4 regions of the Vibrio gangliei genome follow, and region 4 is predicted to be linked to each of the others. Evidence: predicted binding sites of a transcription regulator. Region 4 holds the regulator's gene; each other region holds the start of a gene.

Region 1 (6,129 bases), 700 kb from region 4:
CGCATTGCTGATATCGTTTGGGATGATCCTAAGCCGGGTGAACGTCCTGGATTTAAAGAAGTGGAAGGCTCTGAACGAGTTATTCCATGTACCAAAGCATTCTTAGCGATGGGCTTCTTACATCCAGAACCAACCGGTGTATTGGCTCAACTGGATATTAAACTGGATGACCGCGGTAACGTGGCAACCAATGGCTATCAGACCAACCAAAAAGGCGTATTTGCTGCAGGTGATATGCGTACTGGTCAGTCTTTAGTTGTACGTTGTATCAATGAAGGTCGTGAATGTGCTCGTGAAATTGATGCTTACCTGATGGGTAACTCACACTTAGAAGCACGTGCGGATTCTTTAATGAAGTCAGCGTAAGCATTATTTCATATCAAATTGCATACCAAGCCCCGAGATTATTCGGGGCTTTTTTCTTGTAAACGGCAAGATAATGACACAGCGATCAAATTATCATTATTCAATGGATGAGTTTAGATGCGAAAACTGAGTATGCTAACTATGTTTATAGTACTGACAGGCTGTAGCCAGAGTTATGCCATGAAAAACAATAATCCCGATCTGTTATGCAGTTCCAAACCTAACTGTGTTTCCACACAAGAATTAAGGACCGATTATCAAATTCCACCTTTTGAATTAGTGTCGGCAGATACCAGCATTGATGAGATAGAGCGTGTCGCTTTAACCCTTAAACGAACCAAGACGGTTGAGAAATCTGAACACAGATTACACCTTGAATCCACGAGCCTCATCTTTCGGTTTGTTGATGATGTACACATTGTAATCGATGGTAATCATCTACAAGTTCGTTCTAAGTCACGTGTTGGCTATTCCGATTTTGGTGTCAATAAATCGCGTACCGAAACCTTGCGCCAAAAGCTGATTGAAGCGAACTTGGTTAAGCCCAATCCCAAAAAGACGAATTGAGAAATCATTTTTCAATTGTGAATTTTTAGATCGTCATGACTCCTGTGCTACAATCGCGCCCATATTAGAACCGTAATAGAGATACTGATTATGAAAGTTGGCATTATTGGCGCAATGGAACAAGAAGTTGCCATTCTAAAATCTGCTTTAGTTGGCTGTGAAAGCACCACCAAAGGAGGTTGTACGTTTTACACAGGTACTATTCATGATGTAAAAGTGATCTTACTTCAATCTGGCATTGGTAAAGTATCGGCCAGTATTGGAACGACACTACTGATTGAATGTTTCCAACCTGATGTCATTATTAATACCGGTTCTGCGGGCGGCTTTGATCCCTCTCTGAATTTAGGCGATGTCGTGATTTCCACCGAAGTTCGCCATCACGATGCTGATGTAACCGCATTTGGCTATGAAATGGGTCAAATGGCAGGTCAACCCGCAGCGTTTGCCGCAGCTCCAACTTTAATTGATATTGTTGAAAAGACACTGGCAGATATGAAAGATACTCATGCTGTACGTGGTTTGATTTGTACCGGTGATGCCTTTGTTTGTACTCCTGAAAAACAAGCTTTTATCCGTCAGCACTTCCCTAATGTGATTGCAGTGGAAATGGAAGCCTCAGCCATTGCTCAAACTTGTCATCAATTCCGCATGCCATTCGTGGTCGTGCGCGCGATTTCAGATGTAGCGGATAAAGAATCACCAATGAGTTTTGAAGAATTTTTACCACTAGCGGCTAAGCATTCTTCAGAGATGGTGATCAACATGCTCACACGCATGAAGTAATCGATAATGAAATGAGCCATGTATTTTTGCATGGCTCAATCAAGGATTTTGATATTGTTCAATAGCCGAAAAATTGGATTGCTATCCTATTTATTCCTCATCATTAGTACTTCAACTTTTGCTACGGAAACCGAGCCTCATGTCGCTCAGCGCATCATTACGCTTTCACCTCATGCGACCGAATTAGCCTTCTCTGCAGGTCTTGGAGAGCATATTGTTGGGGTCAGCCAAGCTAGTGATTACCCACCAGCCGCTAAAGATATTGAGCAAGTCGCGACCTATCAAGGTATCAAACTAGAACGTATACTCGCCCTTCAACCAGACCTAGTGATTGCTTGGCGCTCTAATGCTTATGCCAGGGAATTAGAAAAACTACAGCAATTTGGCATTCCGGTGTATTACTCAAGCATTGATAGTCTTGATGATATCGCTACCAACATAAAGCAGTTAAGCCAGTATGCTGAAGATCCTTCTATTGGCTTAAACAATGCTAAACAATTTCAGCAGCAACTCGACTCACTACGCCAACACTATCACACTAGATCTAAAGTTCGTTATTTCTATCAACTCAGTGATAGCCCCATGATGTCTTTCAGTTCACCGCATTGGCCGAGTGACGTATTTTCTGTTTGCGGTGGTGACAACATTGTTACCAATCAAAACGTGCCTTATCCACAAATCAGTCCTGAACAAGTCATTGTATTAAAACCACAAGTGATTTTTACTTCGCAACAACAAGCGAATATGAGCAGATGGCAACAGTGGCCACAAATTCCTGCTGTGGAGCACCACTTTATTTGGTCACTTAACCCTGATTGGATTTCACGACCCACGATGCGTAGCCTCAAAGCCATTAAGCAAGTGTGTCGGTTTTTAGACAAGGCTCGTTTGAAGTAAAAACCGACAAAATAACCATTTGGAATAAATGGGGTTTACCAGTAAAATCGACGCCAATTTTGACTAGATTGATTTTACCACTCTCTTTTACTTTGGCTTTTTATCTAACCCATGCATATGTCATTACTGTATTTTTTTGATCTATTCGGCACAGCCATTTTTGCAATATCTGGCGTATTACTGGCCGGCCGTCTCAAAATGGATCCTTTTGGCATGGTCGTACTCGCCAGTGTGACAGCCATTGGTGGAGGATCAATCCGAGATATGATGCTAGGTTCCACTCCGGTTTTTTGGATCATTGATAATAACTACTTATGGGTCATTTTTATTACCTGTCTATTTACGTTATTACTCGTACGTCAACCTAAACAACTCCCTTGGTATATTTTGCCTGTTTGTGATGCGATTGGATTAGCCGTCTTTGTCGGGATTGGGGTCGAGAAAACCTTATTACTGCAAGATTCAATGATGATAGCCGTCATCATGGGCGTGTTAACGGGCTGCGGTGGCGGTATTATTCGCGATATCCTCGCTCGAGAAATTCCCATGGTATTAAGAAGTGAAATCTATGCTACTGCTTGTATTGCCGGAGGGATTGTTCATACCTTAGCTTTATATTTTGGTTTAGCGACACAACCCAGCTTTTTATTGGGCGTTGCAACCACGTTAAGCATACGTTTAGCAGCCATTCGTTGGCACTTATCGTTACCAACCCTTTCAATGAAGCACTAACTGTTCTCTATTAACTGTTCTTTATTGTCGGCCCTTTGCCTATTAAAAAAGGAGCCCGCGACGGCTCCTTTAAATAAAACGCTTTAATCATCTTTCGTGAAATTATCGACAGAAAAATGCTCCAAATCGTAAGGCGTCTGTTGGTAAACGCAATAATTTAGCCAGTTTGCAAACAATAGGTGCCCATGACTACGCCAACTCGCAATAGGGGCATTATCTGGATTATCGTTCGGATAATAATTCACTGGTATAGCCGGATCTAATCCTTCACCCAAATCACGTACATATTCATTATGTAGCGTGTTGGCATCATACTCAGGATGTCCTGTCACAAACACATGACGCTTATCTTTCGTTGCCGCCAAATACACACCCGCATCGTCGGATACCGCTAAAATATCCATATCGGTATGTTCGGAAAGGAACTCAGCCGTAAAGTCTGCATATCGTGAATGCGGGGCTAAAAAGTTATCATCAAAGCCACGCACGACAGGGTGAAACTCGTGTACCACTTTATGGTGATAAACCCCTGATAGCTTTTCATCACGCGTTTGTTTTGGTAAATCATAAAGAAGCTTGAGCCCCGCTTGCGCTGCCCAGCAAACATACAGGGTCGATGTCACATGATCTTTTGCCCAAGTCATTACGGTTTGTAAGTGTTCCCAATACACCACATCTTCAAACTGCACTAAACCCAGTGGCGCCCCAGTAATAATAAGGCCATCGAAGTTTCGGTCTTTTACCATATCAAATTGACGATAAAAGTTATTGAGATGCTCTGTCGGGGTATTTTTACTTGGTCTATCGTCGATTCGAAGCAATTCGATATCCACTTGTAATGGACTATTAGACAACAAGCGTAAGAACTGAGTTTCCGTCTCAATTTTTTTCGGCATGAGATTCAAAATCAGCACTTTCAAAGGACGAATCATTTGAGTCGTCGCTCGAGACTCCGACATAATGAAAATACGTTCCTGTCGTAAAATATCGGATGCCGGTAACTGATCGGGGATCTTGATTGGCATTGCACTCTCTCCATAAGCAATCTAGACGTCTAAACACCCATGAGTATATCAATACCATAATGAATGTCGAGTAGCAGATTGCATATATAAAGTAACTTATAACCAAGCAGAAACGTGTGACTTTCGACAGGGATTAGTCTACTTAGCTATATCAATAAGTTTAGAGCAAAAAAAAGCAGCGCACGAATGCACTGCTTATTCAATAATTCGGAAAGTAAGCTTACTTGACCACGGTAAGTGTCGGACGGCCTTTCGGTTTATTAGGCGATTCAGAATCTGTTGATTCAGACTGCCCTTCTCCTTCCAAATCAGACGACTCAGCCGATACCGCTTCAATGTTAGACGAGGTATCTACACTCGATAAAGATGTGCTGGATTCTTCTTCTATACCTTGCTCAAAATCAGCTTCATAGGCTTCTTCTGGTTCAAACATAGTTCCGGCACCATTTTCACGAGCATAAATAGCCTGAACGGCATACATAGGCACAATCACTGAGTGTGGACGACCACTAAAACGAGCATTGAACATAATGGCATCATTGCTGATTTCCAAGTTACCGACAGCACGAGGTGCAACATTTAAGATAATTTGTCCATCTTGCACAAACTCAAGCGGTACTCGTACACCCGGTAGGGTCGCTTCAACCACAAGATGTGGTGTCAAATCGTTATCCACTAACCATTCGTAAAACGCACGAACCAAATAAGGTCGTCTTGGTGTCATTTTGTTCATATCCATGTTTAGCGAACCAAACGCATTTCTCGTTCAGCTTCAGTTAAAGAAGCCAAGAATGAATCACGCTCGAATACACGGCTCATGTAAACTTTGAGCTCTTTAGAACCTGGGCCAGAAAGCTCAATACCTAATGCAGGTAAACGCCATAGCAATGGTGCTAAGTAGCAATCAATCAGGCTGAATTCTTCGCTCATGAAGTGCTCATATTCAGCAAAAACAGGCGCAAGAGTCAGTAAGTCGTTACGCAACTTATTGCGTGCCGCTTCCGCTTCTTCTGCAGAACCTTTCATGATTTTTTCAGCTTGTGAGTACCAATTACGCTCAATACGGTACATCATTAAACGGCTATTACCACGAGCAACAGGATAAACCGGCATCAAAGGTGGATGCGGGAAACGCTCATCAAGGTATTCCATGATGATGTTAGAGTTATAAAGTGCCAGTTCACGATCAACTAATGTTGGAACCGACTTGTAAGGGTTCAGTTCAATTAAGTCCGATGGTAGGTTGTTTTCGTCAACTAATTCGACCTCAACACTTACACCTTTTTCGGCTAGAACAATACGAACCTGATGGCTATACATATCTGAAGCACTTGAAAATAGAGTCATCACAGAACGTTTATTGGCAGCTACAGCCATTGAGAAGCCCTCCAGCACACTTAAAATAAAAAGAATGGAGGCGACAAGCCCCCATTACATAAAAATTAGCAAGGAATTTTAGCACAATTGTTCACATTCAGGGTAATTTTTATTCTTACGACTTTATAAGCTTAGCTCTAAAAGCCATAAAAGTTGAAAACCGCCCTAATCAATGCACATCACGCCAGTATTCTTTCTTAAGCAATACCACAATAATAGTAAAGATCACTAAGAAGCCTATGACCCACCAACCTAAGGCATGACGCTCTAACTTAACGGGATCGCCAGAGTACTCAAGGAAGTTCACTAGATCACGTACCGTATTGTCGTACTCTTCTGTGGTTAACTCGCCCATTTTTGACACTTTAGTGCCGACCAC
Region 2 (6,129 bases), on a different replicon from region 4:
GCTTCAATGGCAGGGGCAAAGATTGGGGTTAAGACGAGAATCACCACAATCGGGTCAACGAACATACATGCGACAAAGAACGCCACAGAAATTGCAGTTAACACACCGAGCGGCCCCATTTCATCAATACCAATCGCATCTAAAATGGTTTGTGGTACTTGGGCAAAAGAGATAATCCAAGAAAAACCATTACCGACACCCACTAGGATAAATACCACCGCCGTGATCAAGCCAGTTGATTTCGCGATCACATAAATATCTTCTGAAGTTAATGAACGGAAGATGATGAATTCTAAGATAATGGCATACAGCACGCACACCGCAGCAGCTTCGGTTGGGCTGAAAATACCGCCATAAATACCGCCAACAATAATGACAGGGAACATCAAAGGCCAAAGAGCACGCTTAGAGGCTTCAAATCGTTCTGACCATGAGGCTTTTTCTTCAGTCGGGACATTTTTTACCGTGGCATAAATTAGGCAGTAGAGTGAAAACATCACTAAGATCAACAAGCCTGGGCCAATACCGGCAATGAAAAGTTCAGCAATCGAAGTTTCTGAAATCACGCCATAAATAATCATGCCGATGCTTGGTGGGATCAAAAACGCGATATCACTGGCGTTAATAATCAGAGCTAATGAAAAAGAATCACTGTAACCGGCTTTAAGCAATTTTGGACGTAGCGCAGAACCAACTGCGACTACGGTTGCCTGAGTTGAGCCAGATACCGCGCCAAATAAAGTACAGGAGGTGGCGGTACTGATTGCCAGCCCACCTTTGATGTGGCCGATAAAAGTCATCACCATATTGATTAAGCGGTTTGCTGATTGTCCACGCGTCATAATATCGGCGGCGAGGATAAACATTGGCACGGCAATGAGTGAAGACGGGCGAATCCCACCTAATACTTGTTGGATAAAGGTATCCATTTGACTCATGCCGCCAAACATCATGTAAAACCCAGTTAGTGCGGCGGCAGTTAACGGGATCATCATAGGAAAACCGATCAGCAGTAGCACCAGCATGATCAGCATTAAAGTCATAGCCATAAATCAATGCCTTTTAGATATCGTGTTCGTGATCGGTGTAGCCATCGACAACACCACTGGAGAGGTAAACGTCATCACTGATGAGGTTTTTATAGGCCGTCAGAAAGTATTGCAGTGCGGTAATAGCAAATCCGAGCGGTACCCAGATATAAATCCACCAAATTTCGAAGCCTAACGCGGGTAAAATTCGGCCACGTTCATACACTGAAGTGATGTATTGGAAAGAAAAATAAGCTAACGCGAGCATGATAAGAGCGGTGATGATGGAGACAACAATCATTACCCACTTTCTCCCTTTAGCCGGCAGCATATCGAAAAAGGCAGACATGCGAATATGACGGCCAAGACGTGCGGCAAATCCAATACCGGCAAAGGTGATAAGAATGATAAGAATACGGTTGATTTCGCCAGCAAAGAACAAGCCTTCACCAAAGACAAAACGAGCTACCACATTGATACAGGTATTTAAAGCCATTAATAACACGCCTGTTGCGAGCATAATGGCTTCTACTTTACTGAAAAAGTTATCGATGGTGCCTAGTACACCGGGGAGTTCTGAATGATAGTCTAATCTATCGGAGTTGGGCATGGGAGCTTCCCTCAATAAAGGGCACCGTGTATCCCATTGGTTGAATCGCTGGCAAATGGCTCAGTAGCCCCAACAAGCTAGTATTTAAGTTCCTAATATTTAAGTGCTTAATACTTAAACTGCTGGGGCAAGCGTTGCTACACATTCAATCAGTTGGATAAGCGTGCCTCAGTCCTACATTGATTATTTTTGTGAAGCTTTTAAGTCAGCCTTAAATTGGTCGAGTAAGGCTTTACCACTGTCGCCAGTCATTTCAATGAAGGTTTTCTCCACTTGAGGCGCTTTCGCTTTAAATTTCGCTATTTGCTCATCCGTTAAGCGAGTGACCGTCACTTTGTCGCTGCTTGCTTGGATTTTTTCCAGCGATTTTTCGGCCAAGCCAGTAATGTGCTTAATGGTGGCATCGTAAGCATAATCAGCCGCTTTATGGATCAGCTCTTTATCTTCATCTGGCAAACCATCGTAGAATTTCTTGTTGGCCATTGAAGCGGTAGTAAACCAACCATGGTGAGTGAAGATAAGGTTCGGTGATACTTCATATAAATGACCAGATTCAATCCAGAAAATCGGGTTTTCTTGACCTTGGATCATATTGGTTTGTAGGGCGCCATAGACTTCCCCCCACGGTAATGGTGTTGGTGTTGCCCCAAAAGCTTCATAGGTTGAAGACAACAGTGGGTTGGTCATGACACGAATTTTCTTACCTTTTAATTCTTCTGGCGAGGTCACTGGTTCATCAGTCGTCAGTACCATTTCACCTTCAGGGTACATTTTCAGAAGCTCTAAACCTTGTTGTGCGTAGAGCTTAGGAAAATCCTCATTAATGGCTTTACTGGTGTCGAAAAACTTAATCACATCTTGGATATCAGTTGGCATCAGATAAGGAATAAAGAAAATTTGTGCCTCTGGAATCAGTGAGCCAGTAAAACCCGGTGATTGGTTCACGAATTGTAAGATACCGTTCTGGGTTTGCTCCATAATGTCATCAGATTCACCTAGCTCACCGAAACGGTATACTTGAAGGGTATGATCTGAATTATCTTCGATGTACTTTTTGAATTGCTGTGCATATACATCTTGCACATCATTTTCATATTCTTCATGGGCATATCGCCAAGTATCGGCGCTAGCGAAGCTTGAAAACCCAATACTGGCAGCGACACATGACAGTGTGGCGAGTTTTTTTAGGCTAGTTCGAGTAAACATTGTTTCTCCTTTCCTTGGTGATTTCATAATTAATGTTTTGCTATTAATTGCATAAACCTATTAATTAGATTGACCTATTCATGTTTTCACATCCCATTTCGTTAAAACACATGAATAAAGTGCGGGTATTATTTGTGTGTGATCTGGATCACTTCATTGTGTTCGCTATACGCCTATATATTGATCTTTGTCACAAAAATAAGAATCCAATTTGGCATGAATTTTTACATTTTTCATGCCATTTATTTAGAGTTCAATGTATTTTTATGGCTGGATTTTGTTTGCATTAGTGTAAAAATGAAGAAAATTCGCTCTCTCGTCAACTTCATATATGCTTTTTTACTATATAAACATTAGAACACTACAGATAAATTACAAGTCGAGAGGATGGAATGGATGGCGGTAAATAGAAGAGAATGTTTATAGGATTTTATTACGAATTAAGCCACGTTTTACATTTTTACATAGCTTCCCGAAGCGGCGGATTTCATCAAATTGAGGTGTGACTCCTCGTTTCAACGCACTTTCCCAGTACGATAATTCGGAATCGACTAATTCCATTAATTTCTTTGGGCAACCAATACAGTTCCCTTCTGTTCCGCATACAAAGGTGTCTTGTTCATAAAGTGGAAAAGTCGCTTTTGCTTCATCGATAATTTGTTGCATCGCTTGAGTTCGGGTGGGTTTCATGAGCTTGTTATCCCTAAATCCATTTATTTAATACGGTTAATTTATATCATGATACCTGCGGGCTGTATTCTTCCTTAGAGGTATATGTTTGATGTTTTTACAGCCGATTCTTTTATAACTCACTCTTTTATAACCAACAGTTATAGACACCGAATTTTAAGTGATTATCTTTATTGTCAATTTCCCTGTATTGTCTTTTATAGATGTCTATACGGCTAATTTATAAGAGGGATATTATGAAACCGTGTATTAAGAAGAAATTTATTAAGAAAACAAGCAATATGATCATTAAGTTACTTTTCGCTTTGCCTCTGTTACTAGGCTTAACCGCTTGTAATGATAAAGAAGATGCAGTGATTAAAATTGGGGCAACAGCAGGGCCACACGCACAAGTGGTAGAAGCGGTCGCAGATGAGGCGGCCAAGCAAGGTTTGCATATTGAAGTGGTGACTTTTTCGGATTACATCACACCGAATGCGGCGTTGGCTGATGGCACCATTGATCTTAATAGTTATCAGCATCAACCTTTCTTAGACAACTACAACGCTAATCATGACAAGCAGTTGGTTTCTATTGGCCGTTCAATCTTAATGCGCATGGGTATTTATTCGGATAAATATCAATCTGTTGCTGATATTCCTGATGGGTCAACTATCACTATCCCAAACGATCCAACCAATGGTGGACGTGGACTACTTCTTCTTGAAGAGGCGGGTGTGATTAAGTTAAAGCCGGGTTTAGGTGATAAAGTGACCGTTTTTGATGTCATCGATAACCCAAAAAATCTGCAATTTATTGAAATGGACGCTGCGCAATTACCACGTACATTAAGTGATGCAGCGGCTTCTGTGATCACGATGAATTACGTGATGTCATCTGGCCTAGATCCGAAAAAACAAGGTATCTTTCTTGAGCCTAAAGATGCGAAATTAGCAGTGATGGTGATCGCCGCGCGAGCTCAAGATAAAGATAACGAAACCTATAAAAAGATTGCGGCTATCTACCATTCACCAGCGGTGACAGATTTTATCGATAAAACGTTTAATGGCACGATTGAGCCAGCGTTTTAAGCGTTTTGCTTGAGCTCATCAAGTCATTTATCTAACGGTTCATATAACCACGGGTACCTTATTTTAAGGTGCCCGTTTTGTTTTTTAGTGTTTTTTATTGTCCACTTTTATTAACTATGGGCTGATTTCAATCTGCCTAGAAGCTCTTAATCTGACTAATAAACTCTTAAATTGGCAAGCCAGCGATAGACGAATCAGTTTTGCTTAGTTAACTTGGATGTGGGATATCAACATAAACTAGGACGTTATGGTTAGCATTGAACAGTATCAGCAGCATTACTCAGAGCAAGTCGCGCAGTTATCAGTAAAGCCTGAGCAAAGCGAGTTTATCATTGATAATGTTGCTCAAGTGATTACCCGTTTACAAGCGCATGAGCATCCGCATTTGATTATGTTCGATGAGCAAGTGGTAGGCTTTTTTATTCTCGATACCGACTTTGGGCAGCATTATGATTTTTGCCCACCTCAATCTATTGGTATTCGGTCCTTATTAATCGATCAGAGTTTTCAAGGTCAAGGTATCGCGAAAAAGGCTTTGCTTACTTTGCCAAGCTATTTATCTGAAAACTATCTATCTTCAGGAGATACATACAAAGTAAGTGCATACCTCACTGTTAATTGTCGTAATACGGCTGCCTATCAGTGCTATTTAAAAAGTGGTTTTGAAGATACCCAAAATTTGTATCACGGTGGGCCAGTTGGGCCGCAGCATATTATGCTGCTTGCACTAAATGGTGTTTGATTGAATTAGGTGGATAACAGACATGATGATGTTAATAACCAAGTTGGGCGACTATTTAAAACTGAGCATTTTGTTAATCGGGTTGTTAATTGGTGTCCAAGTACCTAGCTTTGTCGAGCAATATGGGCATAATTTGGATGCACGTGTGGCGGAATCGTCTCGCAACGTCGCTCAATTTCAAGATGATGCTGATAAATACTTTCATGGCGATTTAGATAAACTGATTGCGCACTATGCCCAAAAAAATGACCCCGTTATGGTATCAGGTGGACAAAGCATTGAGGTTTTGGTTGCGCGCAATCAACAGTTAGTGAATGCTCAGCAATCTTTTCACCAAACATTTTATAGTCCTTATGTCCATGTCTTGACCTCTCCAATTGACGAAATTCGCGCTCAAGTTTGGGCTAATTATGATTATCAAGTGGTGCTTAATGTCAGTGCCATCGTGGTTGGGCTCTGCTGTGGCTTACTGCTTTTAGCCTTGCTCGAATTCACCTTATTTGTCGCCATTGCTCTATGGCGTCGGGCGTTCATCCGCAAGAGTAAAAGAAGGCATGCATGAAAATTGAAATTGGCAGCATTAATGATGTCTTAGCCATCGATACTCAAATGCCTGAGTTTGATGGTAGAAACACGCAGCAAAAACTGACTCAGCGTTTATCTGATCTTCCTCACTTGATTCTTATCGCCAAAGTGGATGGAGCATTAGCCGGCTATAAATTGGGTTATCAGCTCAATGAGCGCGAATTTTACAGTTGGCTGGGCGGCGTGCTGCCACAATAT
Region 3 (6,129 bases), 1.3 Mb from region 4:
TATGATGAAGTATGCGGTTAAATCTCAGTTTTGGCTAAACCGCTCTGAAACCGTGACCCGAATTCAAAACCACATTGCCGCCCGCAAACAAAGCCCAAACGCCTACTTTAATGTTATCTGTATTACCAAATAACCGACATTACAGATAACAAAAAAGCCAGAGTAGAATCTGGCTTTCGTTCAGCGATTTACTCCTGATATTGCTTTCTCAATGCTTTCGCCGCTTCCACCATGTTATGTAATGAGGCTTCTGTTTCTGCCCAACTACGCGTTTTTAAGCCACAATCTGGGTTCACCCACAATCGCTCGGTTGGAATTTTCTTCGCAGCCGTTTCGAGTAAACCCGTTATCCATTCTTGTGTTGGAATATTCGGAGAATGAATATCATACACGCCAGGCCCTATTTCATTCGGGTAGTCAAACTCTTCAAATGCTTTGAGTAATTCCATATTTGAACGTGAGGTTTCAATCGTGATCACATCCGCATCCAGTGCGGCTACTGAATCAATGATCTCATTGAACTCGCTGTAACACATATGAGTATGAATTTGAGTTTCAGGCTTGGCAATGGCTGCCGATACTTTAAACGCTTGCACCGCCCAGTCTAAATAAGCTTGATGATCTCGTTTCTTCAATGGCAAACCTTCACGAATAGCAGGTTCATCAATTTGAATAATATTAATGCCCGCTTTTTGTAGGTCATCGACTTCATCACGTAAGGCAAACGCCAATTGCTGAGCGATTTGTTGACGTGAAATATCTTCACGAGGGAATGTCCAACATAAAATCGTGATTGGCCCAGTTAACATGCCTTTCATTTGTTTTGATGTTAATGATTGTGCATACACAGACCAATCGACTGTAATTGGCTTTTCACGCTCAATATCTGCCACGACAATCGCTGGTTTAACACAACGAGAGCCATAACTTTGCACCCAGCCAAAGCGGGTGACTTGAAAGCCTGCTAAGTTTTCCGCGAAATACTCCACCATGTCATTTCGTTCAGCTTCCCCATGGACTAACACATCAAGATCGAGCGCTTCTTGGCGTTGAATCGCATCTTGAATGTGTTCTCTTAATGCTTGCACATAATCGGCCTCACTCAGTTGGCCACTGCGATAAGCACTGCGTTGCTGACGAATATCGGCTGTCTGAGGGAAGGAGCCAATTGTTGTTGTGGGCAGCAGTGGTAACCCTAACACTTCGGCTTGATGGTGAGCCCGCTCAATAAAAGGCGCGATGCGCTCGGCTAAATCAGTGGTGAAAGATTGCAAACGAGCTTGTACACTCGGTTTATTCACATGCGTAGCACTCAAACGCGCTTTAATTGGTTGGCTATAACTTTGGCAAGCTTCGATCGCATGTCCATTGCCGTCTAACGCTGCGCCCAGCAAACTGACTTCGTTGAGTTTTTGTTTGGCAAACGCAAACCAGCTTTTTACCTCTTGGCTTAATTCTGTTTCAAGCTCAAGATCCATTGGGCTATGCAGCAATGAACAAGAACTGGCGATCCATAACTTATCACCACGCTGTACTTTAATTGGCTGCAACTTTTCAAGCCATGATTGTAGATCGGCACGCCAAACATTACGGCCATTAATCACTCCAAGTGACAACACCCAATCTTGTGGTACAGCTTGGTTTACAACCTGTAATTGTTCCGCCGCTGCGGATAAATCAATATGTAAACCATCGACTGGTAATTCAACGATTTTGGCAAGATTATCTTCGACCGAGTCAAAATAAGTGGTCAGCAGTAATTTCACATCACCGGCTAGAATTTGATAGGCCAATTTAAACGCATTTGCCCATTTATCTTCTAACTCTAGGCTTAAAATCGGCTCATCAATTTGAACCCACTCTACCCCTAAAGCCGCTAACTTACCTAAAATCGCCTGGTAAGCAGGCAGTAAACGTGCGAGTAATGATAAACGATCAAATCCATTATCAACTTCTTCAGGGTTTACTTCTTTGCCTAGATATAAGTAACTTAGAGGCCCAAGTAAGACAGGTTTTACATTGTGTCCCGCTTGTAGCGCTTGGCTTACTTCATCAAATAACTGCGGCCAGCTCACTTGAAAACGATCATCTTGGCTAAACTCTGGCACGATATAGTGATAGTTAGTGTTAAACCATTTGGTCATGTCCGATGCAGCAGCGTCGCTATTTTCAGCTGGGTTTCTACAACCACAATCTAATGTCGGATCATTTACTGACTGACCGCGAGCGACTTTAAACAAGGTATCTAAATCTGGAAAACCACCATTAGAATGACGGGCTGGAACATGACCCACTAACAAACTGGTGGTAAGCACATGGTCATACCAAGCAAAGTCACCCGCCGTAACATAGCTAAGCCCACTTACGGCTTGATCATTCCAATGCCTGTGGCGTAATTGTGAACCGACTTGCTTCAGTTTATTTTGTGATATTTCCCCTTTCCAATATTTTTCTTGCGCAAACTTCAATTCACGTTTCTCACCAATGCGAGGATAACCAAGAATATGAGTCGTTGTTTTAGCCTGTTGTGTCATACCATCCCTACCTTAATTAAAATTCAGTTATATCCTTCTGGATGGCTAAATAATCACGCCTTGATTCAACACTAGCAATGTCTATTCATTCACATTGATTATGAAATTATTTCAATCAAATAAAGTTAACCATTAAAAATAGACGTCTAGACGTTTACAAAATGGATTTTCAGGCGTAGTTTATGAAGAAATCTAAAGGAAAATTTTTCATCATGAGGGTGAATAATGATAGAGATAAAGCATTTAAGGACAATGAGCGTATTACGTGATACGGGGTCACTGACGGCGACCGCCACATCATTGCATCTCACTCAATCGGCATTATCACACCAGTTAAAAGAGCTTGAGTCTCGCATTGGTGGCAAGCTGTTTTTACGAAAAACTCGCCCAATTAAGTTCACACAAGAAGGTGAAATCTTACTTCGTTTAGCCGATGATATATTGCCTAAAATTGCTAGAGCCGAAAATGACATTGCGAGCTTAAAAGAAGATGTGAATGGACGTTTGCACATGGCAATCGAATGTCACTCATGCTTTCAATGGTTAATGCCTGCGCTCAAGGAATACCAAATCGCTTGGCCGAGCGTGACCCTCGACTTCTCATCAGGCTTTGGCTTTGAACCACTTCCCGCACTGGTTGGCGGTGAGCTAGATTTAGTGATTACGTCGGATATTCAGCCTCGCTCTGAAGTTCATTATGAACCCCTCTTTGATTTTGAAATGCGTTTAATCACCGCGACCAATCACCCATTAGCTGAAAAAGAATGTATAGAGCCACAAGATTTGGCCACACAGACCATGTTGTCTTACCCGGTGCAAAAGCAACGTTTAGATGTGGTGAAACACTTCTTACAACCCGCCGGCATTGAACCAGCCAAGTGGAAACAAGCAGATAATACCTTGATGCTGGTACAAATGGTGTCAGCCGGATTAGGCGTTGCAGCCCTGCCCAACTGGGCCATCAGTGAGTTTTCACGCCAAGGATTAATTACCAGTAAACCGTTAGGAAAAGGCTTATGGCGACGACTATTTGCAGCAACAAGGCACGCAGAAAAAGATAAGCGTTATTTACAAGCGTTCTTTAGCACCGCCAAGCAGCAGTGCCAAAGTCATTTAGAAGGGATAAAGATAGTATAACCGTGGCTCGTTGCTAGAGCGTTTCACTTCTCGTTGCTAGAGACTGGATCTTTTCGAGTCACGAGTAACGAGCTTCCGAGCCCCGTTAACTCACCTTGCCTTGAACTGATTGGTCAACGGATCATATTGATAACCAAGCACATCCAGTTTACCGACCAGATCTTCGACATCCATTTCATACATGGTGACGAGTTCATCAAAGCTGTCGCATTCCAGTCTGAGCTTTTCGTTGACGATACCGAGTAAGATGACGCTATCCCAACGTTTGATATTACTTAAATCCATCCATCTACTCCTTTCCAAGAAATCCTTTAATAAGAGTAGAACGAGTTTCCGTGAATTTCTGTGATGAAGGGTAAAAAGTTCTTACCCAACTAGCGACTAAAATAAAAGAGACGCAAAGCCTACCATGGCAACAATGGTAAAGCTAAAGCCCATGGCCGGCTTCCATTTAGTGATGGTTTGCTGAGTGAAAATATGCCAAGTAGAACCAACCATGCCCAATAAAATCAAAGCAAAACACGCCACCAACCACCACACGATTTGATGCAAATAATTTAAGCTGTAATGTTGAGTCTGCCACAACACCGCAAGGCTGATCAGCATCGCGCCTATAATGCCAGCAACAGGCAGTAAACGATGAAATGCTTGTAAGCGAGTACGAGCAAAGGTCAGCAAAATATGGCTGAGTCCTGCCCCTAAGAACAAAATGCTAAATAAAATGAATAATGCCTGCGGTCGCTCACTACCAAGGATAAAGAAAATATTGAATGCGGCAGCTATACCTAGTGCTATTTTAAGCAACCAGGTTGGGCCTGAATCACGGGTTTTACTCACTTTAACTTGTGAAAAGAACGCTAAGATCAACACTCCAATAAGCGCTAGTTTCCAATATAAAGGGCTGATAGCTAACCATAACAACGCAATCACTGGCAATTGTTTATGAATACGGCCTCGCTGCCCCGGACAAATCTCGCCTTTTAACAACACCATTAATAAAACAAATTGCGCACCAAGTAGCATCGGCGGAATAACATTAAGTAAGTAGGAATACATGAGCATGACACATAAATTGACAAAGAAAAGAGGCGCATATTCTAGCAAATGCTCACGCCAAAATCTTGGATTACTGATCCGATTCACTTTCCTAAAAAACAAAACCCAACATAAGTCGGGTTTTGTTGAATCAAAGTACGGCAATAGAAGCTGTTTATATTGCTTCACATACCTTAGCAACTAACTTATCAATGCCTGATTTCGCTTGGATGATATTTTCAGCCAGCATATAAGCCGGAGTGGTGACCACCTTATATTTGTCATCAAACACTACCTGATCGACTTTAGCTTCAATATGTTCTCCGCCCATAGACGTAATGGCACCGGCCACATCGGCGTCATGCCCAATGGTACACTTCACCCCTTCAAACACTTTTGGTAAGAGAACAGGCGCAATACACATGTAACCGCCGATTTTCCCTGCCCCGTAAAACGCTTTCATGGTTTTACTTACGCACGGCAGCACATCTAACTCCGCCCCTTTAAACGCAAATGAAGAAAGGTTTTTTGCCACCCCAAAACCACCGGTCATAATTAGCCCGTCAAATTGGTTAACGTCTAATTCCGCAATATCTTTCACATTACCACGTACAATACGCGCCGCTTCTTGCAACACATTCCTTGTTTGTTGTTGCTCATCACCTGACAAATGGTTAAGTACATGAGTTTGCTCAATATCAGGGGCAAAACATTGATACTGAACCCCTTGTTGCTCCAGTGCTAACAAGGTCAACACCACTTCGTTAATTTCCGAACCATCAAAAACGCCGCATCCGGCTAAGATTACAGCAACTTGTTTCGACATGAAAACTCCTTGGCTAACGGTTTAAACCCCTATAATTATAAAGCTATGAGAGAAAAAATAGTTCCTTTTTATCCTAGTCGATCTTGTTTGATATCTGTATACTTTGGCATCCCAAATTTGAGGTGAATTTATGTACAGCGACATCCAACTTACTAGCAAGCCAACGCCTATCAACCAATATCCAAAATATTGGGCAGAGTGTTTTGGCCCTGCGCCATTCCTACCCACCAGCCGTAAAGAAATGGATGCGCTCGGTTGGGACAGTTGTGATGTCATCATCGTCACTGGTGATGCTTACGTCGACCACCCAAGTTTTGGTATGGCCATCATCGGGCGTTTATTAGAAGCGCAAGGTTTCCGTGTTGGCATTATTGCGCAGCCAAAATGGGACAATAAAGACGATTTCATGAAGCTAGGTAAACCGAATCTATTCTTCGGCATTACCTCGGGCAATATGGATTCAATGATTAACCGCTATACCGCGGATAAAAAATTGCGTCATGACGATGCTTACACGCCCAACAATGAAGGCGGAAAGCGCCCAGATCGTGCCACATTAGTGTATTCGCAGCGTTGTCGTGAAGCCTATAAAGAAAC
Region 4 (6,129 bases):
CAACGTACCAGAGAAGATACCCGATACCGCTGTGATTTGATCGCCACTATTGCGTAAATCTCGAATGGCGTAGTTAACCGGTAAACCTGCACCAACGGTGGCGTTATATAGCCAATGACGACCTGTTTTTTCAAACGCATTGACCACGCGCTGATAATCTTCGGTTGAGGCCGAACCAGCAACTTTATTGGCACAGATTAAATGCATACCATGTTCTGCGATTTGCTCATATTGCGCCGCAAGATCCGAACTTGCTGTCACATCCATCACCACCACTTCATGATAATCGGTTTGATGAGCTAAAGTTTCCAGCCAAGTTTTGCCATCATTCTCAATCGCTTCATCAGCAAAACGCGTTAACGCTTGTTCAGGGTCGATACCGTTTAAATCTAGCCAATAGGTTTGACTGTCCACAACCGCAACAAGGTCGAAACTCATACCGCGACGTTTTTCTAATTCAGCTTTTTGCTCGGCAAACAATTCCAGCCAACTGGAACCGATATTGCCTTTACCGCATAGAGCAATCGCAATGCGTTTCTGAGCTTGAAATAACTGGGTATGAATGCCAACCACCAGTTTAGCCACATCGGTTTTGCGTAAAATTGCGACCAAACTTAAGCCAGATTCTGATTCCGACATAAATTCAACAGGGGCATTTTTCAGCTGCTGATAAAAACCGTAGCAATGGTTCGGGTTAATGGTTACACCTGCGCCCACAGCCGCCACCATAGAGTAGCCTTCAAGCAGTTTGATTTCAGCGCCAACCGCGGTGTCTTGTAAATAGGTTAATGCCCCTGCGGCAATTTCCGCCGTATAAGCCAGAGATACACTGCCTTGATCGGGTTGAGATAGGGTCGCCAAAGGCTGTAATTGCGCACGAGTTAATGAACGCATTAATTCGGCTTCTAAACGAGAGAAATCATGTCCGGCGCCAAAGTTCACTTGAATCAGTAACACTTCGTCTAATGAAGTGATGATCTTGGCACCACGGCCCGATGCCAACACGCGCTCAATGCGAGTCGAACCTGATTCAGGCTGATAGCTACAACGTAGGCTTAAATCCATCGCACTTTGTGCCACAGGTTGTAAGGTACGACTATGCAGAACTGGCGCGGCTAAACGAGCCAATTCGCTCGCTTCATCCAAACGCAATAACGGCAGTAAACAGGCATCACTCACTTTACGTGGGTCCGCACTATACACGCCCGCCACATCACTCCAAATAGTGACTCGTATGGCTTCTGATAAGGCGCCAATCACAGTGGCAGAATAATCGGAGCCATTGCGGCCTAAAAGTACCGTTTCACCCGCTTCATTGCGAGCCATGAAACCGGTAATTACGACCCGGCGTTTACCATGTTGAGCAAGAATATCTTTCAATAAAGGCAGCGAACGACCGCGATCGACTTCTGGCTGCGCGCCACGCTCTGCACGTAAGAAATCACGAGAGTCGACTTGCGCTGCTTCCATATCAAGATGACATAACAATGTAGCTAAAACACGAGATGACCACACTTCACCATGGCCAAGAATGCTGGCTCGTTTCACGTCATTGATGGGACCAGTAATATCCCCTAGCGCCGTGAACTCTTTATTCAGTAATTCCAGTAAAGGCGCGGCTTTTTCTTCCGGTAATAGTTCTTCAACTAACCCAATTTGGAATTGACGCAATTGCTGCAAAATTTCATGAGCAATTCGGCCATCTTTTTCTAATGCATTAATCCAATCGATCAAACGGTTGGTGGTACTGCCTGCCGCGGAAACCACGATCAAATCCGCTGGCGCTGAATATTCTTTTAATATGTTGGCGACTCGTTTGTAGCACTCTGGATTGGCCAAACTACTACCACCAAACTTGTGTAACTGACGAGCAGATGTCATTTACGCTACCTCTTGTGCTTTTTTGAAAGCTTGCTCTAAATCAGCAATTAAATCCTGACTGTCTTCTAATCCCACAGACACACGTAGCAACAGTGGAGAAATTCCCGCTTCTGCTTGCGCTTCATCTGACATAGCTCGGTGGGTCATCGACGCAGGATGACACACTAAACTTTCCACTCCCCCTAGCGATTCCGCTAAAGAGAATAATTGTAACTGACCCACAAAGGTCTTGAGCTGTTCCATGCTGCCATTAATTTCAAAACTGAGCATAGAACCAAACCCACTCTGCTGAGCCTTAGCAATATCATGCCCAGGATGCTGCGGCAGGCTTGGGTGATAAATCGTTCCCACCAATGGCTGGTCTTGTAAGTATGCTAATAAATCTTGTGAACTTTCTTCATGCACTCGCATACGGGCCGCAAGCGTACGTAGACCACGCAAGGTCATATAGCTATCAAACGGCGTCCCAGTTGCACCAATACAATTGCCCCACCAGGCCAGTGTTTCGGCATGTTCGGCTTGTTTGGCGATGATCACGCCACCGATCACATCAGAATGCCCATTGATGTATTTAGTGGTGGAATGCACCACAAAATCAGCGCCCAACGTTAATGGTTTTTGATACACAGGTGTCAAGAAAGTGTTATCCACCGCGACTAATGCGCCCACTTGCTTAGCTTTTGCACAAGCTGCAGCAATATCCACCACTCTCACCAAAGGGTTTGACGGTGTTTCTAATAAAATCAGTTTCGGTTTTTTCGCGATCGCGGCATCAAATTCCGCTTGATTCGATTGATCGACAAACTGAACTTTAAAATCGCCTTTTTGCGCACGAGTATTAAATAAACGGTAGGTACCGCCATAACAATCATGCGGGGCAACAATCAGATCCTCTGGGCCAATAAACGCCGACACCCATAAATTCAGTGCCGAAGTACCACAGTTGGTAATCACCGCTCCGGCACCTTGCTCTAGTTCTGAAAGCGCTTGCTCTAATAAGCCACGGTTGGGGTTGCCCGAACGGGTATAATCGTATTTTGGCACTTCACCAAAAGCAGGAAAGCCGTAATTAGTCGAAAGGTAAATCGGCGGAACGACGGCATTAAATTGGCTATCAGACTCAATTCCAGTACGAACGGCGACAGTGGCGGGCTTTCTTGAACTCATTGGCGTATTCCTTTCCTTTGCGTGCACAATCTTTGTATACAGACACTATACTCAAATACTTTCAAAGCGCTATTTAGACGGGCGTAATTTATCAAAATTATTGCAATCAATAATGGAGCTAATCGCGCTTATTCATATATGAGCGAACATTGCTGTACTTTATCTCTCACCACAAAAGACGTCAAGACCTCTAGCCATCTAAATGTCTTTACTTTTGGCGGTAAATGCACCTAAAATTAGCGCCGTGACTTATTTATAAATAATCAGAACGAAGGTGCGTGATGGCAGATTGGAACGGTGACTACATAAGCCCGTATGCAGAACATGGAAAAAAAAGCGAACAAGTGAAAAAAATCACAGTATCGATTCCATTAAAAGTGCTTAAAATATTGACCGATGAACGCACTCGCCGTCAGGTGAATAACTTACGTCACGCCACCAATAGCGAACTGCTATGTGAAGCCTTCTTACATGCTTATACAGGTCAACCATTACCAACCGATGAAGATTTGCGTAAAGACCGCCCTGATGATCTTCCTGCCGAAGTAAAACGTTTGATGACAGAAATGGGCATTGAATTTGAGAATTTTGATGATTAACAGCGTGCCTCGGGATACTCGTGGCTCGTTTCTCGAATATCTTTTCTCGCTGTAATGCCTCACTATAAAAAAGCCAGAACGAATCAACGTTCTGGCTTTTGCTTTTTCGAATCACGAGAAACGAAATTCGAGTTCCGTTATCGCTGATACTCTTCCGGCAACTCAATACGCGCCACACCCGATTCAACCGCAGCGCGAGCGACAGCGCCAGCCACTTCAGATAACAAACGTGGATCCATTGGTTTTGGAATGATGTAGTCAGGGCCAAACTCTAGCTTATCGACACCCGCCGCTTTTAACACGTCTGCAGGCACGTCTTGTTTGGCTAATTGACGGATCGCTTCGACGGCAGCCAGCTTCATTTCATCATTGATTTCGCTCGCACGTACGTCTAATGCACCACGGAAAATGAATGGGAAACAAATCACGTTGTTCACTTGGTTTGGATAATCACTGCGGCCAGTACCCATGATCAAATCGTTACGTACTTTGGCAGCAATTTCAGGTTTAATTTCCGGGTCTGGGTTTGAACAAGCAAACACCACAGGTTTATCTGCCATTAACGCTAATGCTTCTGGTGGCAATAAGTTTGGACCCGATACACCGAGGAATAAGTCAGCCCCTTTGATCACATCTTCTAAGGTGCGCATATCGGTGTTGTTAGCAAATAATTGCTTATATTCATTTAGGTCATCACGACGAGTGTGGATCACGCCTTTACGATCTAGCATGTAGATTTTTTCACGCAATGCGCCACATTTGATCAATAGCTCCATACAAGCCACCGCCGCTGCGCCCGCACCTAAACACACGATTTTACAGTCTTCCAGTTTCTTACCTTGCAACTCAATCGCATTCAACATACCTGCTGCCGTTACAATCGCGGTACCGTGTTGGTCATCATGGAATACGGGTACATCACAACGCTCAACCAATTGACGCTCAATTTCAAAACAATCCGGCGCTTTAATATCTTCTAGGTTAATGCCACCAAAAGTATCGGCAATATTGGCAACGGTATCGATAAACTCATCAATGGTGCGGTGTTTTACTTGGATATCAATCGAATCAAGGTTAGCAAAGCGTTTGAACAATAATGCTTTACCTTCCATAACAGGCTTAGACGCCAATGGCCCTAAATTGCCAAGACCAAGAATCGCGGTACCGTTTGAAATCACCGCAACCGTATTACCTTTAGCGGTATATTTATAAGCGTTATCAGGATTCAGCGCGATTTCACGAACCGGCTCAGCCACACCTGGGCTATACGCTAAAGCAAGATCTTCTGCGGTATCGGCAGGTTTGGTAAGTGAGATGGCAATTTTACCCGCTGTTGGTTGAGCGTGGTAATCAAGTGCTCTTTGGCGAAAATCATTTTGCTGCTGATCATCTGACATAATGATGTAATCCTAAAATACGAGGGGAACAAGAAATCGTAATATTAAAGGATAGAAGATTAACTTGGTAGCGCAGGTGTTAAATTTTAGATAAGAAAAAAGGGACGCCTAAGCATCCCTTTCCAATTCGGTCTAACACTAAAAAATAGTGGCAGATTATTTTTTGCTGCTTAGAGTACCAAAACGCTTGTTGAAGCGATCAACACGGCCGCCTGTATCTACGATACGTTGCTTACCAGTGTAGAACGGGTGACATTTGTCACATACATCTAGGTGGATTGTGTCTTTGTCTAGCGTAGTGTTGAACTCGAAAGAGTTACCGCAAGAACAAGTAGCGTTTACAGCTTTGTATTCTGGGTGGATACCAGTTTTCATAGGACAAACCTTTATATTGGTCCGTATCGCTATCTGAATCTTCCTCTTGCTACTCAAAGGCAACAAGATCGGCCAGACACCATACGTAGTTACTAAAAAATGGTGTAAAAAACATACACCGTTAGAGGCGCAGTATAATAGTGAATAACCCTGCATCGATCAATACATTTGCTGAGTTTTTCTTCTATATTTCCGATAACGGTTGTTTTATCATGACTTTTCTTTGTTGTATTCATTTTAAAGGACGCTTTTCTTACTTATGCAGCCAAATATTGCTCAAGTTGCCCTGCCCGTTCCTTTAGATAAGTGCTTCGATTACCTCATCCCCAACTATTTGTTTCCCGTGATTGGCGGACGAGTCTCCGTGCCTTTTGGCCGTCAAACACTGATTGGCATTGTGGTCAATATTGTCGATCACTCTGATTTTCCGCTTGAGCAACTTAAACCCATCAAAGCCTGTCTTGATGCACGTCCAGTTTGGCCTAAACCTCTATATCAATTACTGCAATGGTGTAGCCAATTTTATCAATACCCACTTGGTGATACATTGGCTATGGCGCTACCGTCTCTACTTAAAAAAGGTAAGCCCGCCGATTTCACCAGTTTAAAAGAATGGCATATCACCGAAGCGGGTAAAAACCAATTGATAGCTGGATTTGGTCGTGCCCACCAGCAAGCCAAGGTGGTGCGCATGCTAGAAAATGGCCCAT

What was found. The regulator MetJ, encoded in region 4, represses methionine synthesis genes. The targets are predictions, from matches to a motif close to TTAGACNTNTANANGTCTAA.
Region 1: a site for MetJ is predicted at 4,387-4,406, ahead of metA (homoserine O-acetyltransferase MetA). Genes of this name have one in related genera too.
Region 2: a site for MetJ is predicted at 3,734-3,753, ahead of Vgang_RS12200 (MetQ/NlpA family ABC transporter substrate-binding protein). Genes of this name have one in related genera too.
Region 3: a site for MetJ is predicted at 2,673-2,692, ahead of metE (5-methyltetrahydropteroyltriglutamate--homocysteine S-methyltransferase). Genes of this name have one in related genera too.

The regions. Positions count from the first base shown of each region.
Region 1 is NZ_AP021869.1:515,568-521,696, reverse strand. It holds gene Vgang_RS02395 (glutamate synthase subunit beta) at 1-366, shown strand, start outside; gene Vgang_RS02390 (DUF1499 domain-containing protein) at 547-933, shown strand; gene mtnN (5'-methylthioadenosine/S-adenosylhomocysteine nucleosidase) at 1,024-1,719, shown strand; gene btuF (vitamin B12 ABC transporter substrate-binding protein BtuF) at 1,774-2,616, shown strand; gene Vgang_RS02375 (TRIC cation channel family protein) at 2,728-3,348, shown strand; gene metA (homoserine O-acetyltransferase MetA) at 3,432-4,373, opposite strand; gene sspB (ClpXP protease specificity-enhancing factor) at 4,594-5,112, opposite strand; gene sspA (stringent starvation protein SspA) at 5,115-5,750, opposite strand; gene Vgang_RS02355 (cytochrome c1) at 5,920-6,129, opposite strand, start outside.
Region 2 is NZ_AP021870.1:38,037-44,165, forward strand. It holds gene Vgang_RS12180 (TRAP transporter large permease) at 1-1,049, opposite strand, end outside; gene Vgang_RS12185 (TRAP transporter small permease) at 1,063-1,638, opposite strand; gene Vgang_RS12190 (TRAP transporter substrate-binding protein) at 1,822-2,844, opposite strand; gene Vgang_RS12195 (hypothetical protein) at 3,265-3,534, opposite strand; gene Vgang_RS12200 (MetQ/NlpA family ABC transporter substrate-binding protein) at 3,816-4,604, shown strand; gene Vgang_RS12205 (GNAT family N-acetyltransferase) at 4,852-5,346, shown strand; gene Vgang_RS12210 (DUF2937 family protein) at 5,369-5,908, shown strand; gene Vgang_RS12215 (GNAT family N-acetyltransferase) at 5,905-6,129, shown strand, end outside.
Region 3 is NZ_AP021869.1:1,126,359-1,132,487, reverse strand. It holds gene Vgang_RS05145 (hypothetical protein) at 1-133, shown strand, start outside; gene metE (5-methyltetrahydropteroyltriglutamate--homocysteine S-methyltransferase) at 189-2,534, opposite strand; gene metR (HTH-type transcriptional regulator MetR) at 2,760-3,671, shown strand; gene Vgang_RS05130 (DUF4250 domain-containing protein) at 3,762-3,956, opposite strand; gene Vgang_RS05125 (hypothetical protein) at 4,053-4,727, opposite strand; gene elbB (isoprenoid biosynthesis glyoxalase ElbB) at 4,882-5,532, opposite strand; gene Vgang_RS05115 (YgiQ family radical SAM protein) at 5,663-6,129, shown strand, end outside.
Region 4 is NZ_AP021869.1:2,407,677-2,413,805, forward strand. It holds gene Vgang_RS11150 (bifunctional aspartate kinase/homoserine dehydrogenase II) at 1-1,881, opposite strand, end outside; gene Vgang_RS11155 (O-succinylhomoserine (thiol)-lyase) at 1,882-3,048, opposite strand; gene metJ (met regulon transcriptional regulator MetJ) at 3,330-3,647, shown strand; gene Vgang_RS11165 (malic enzyme-like NAD(P)-binding protein) at 3,785-5,044, opposite strand; gene rpmE (50S ribosomal protein L31) at 5,201-5,419, opposite strand; gene priA (primosomal protein N') at 5,679-6,129, shown strand, end outside.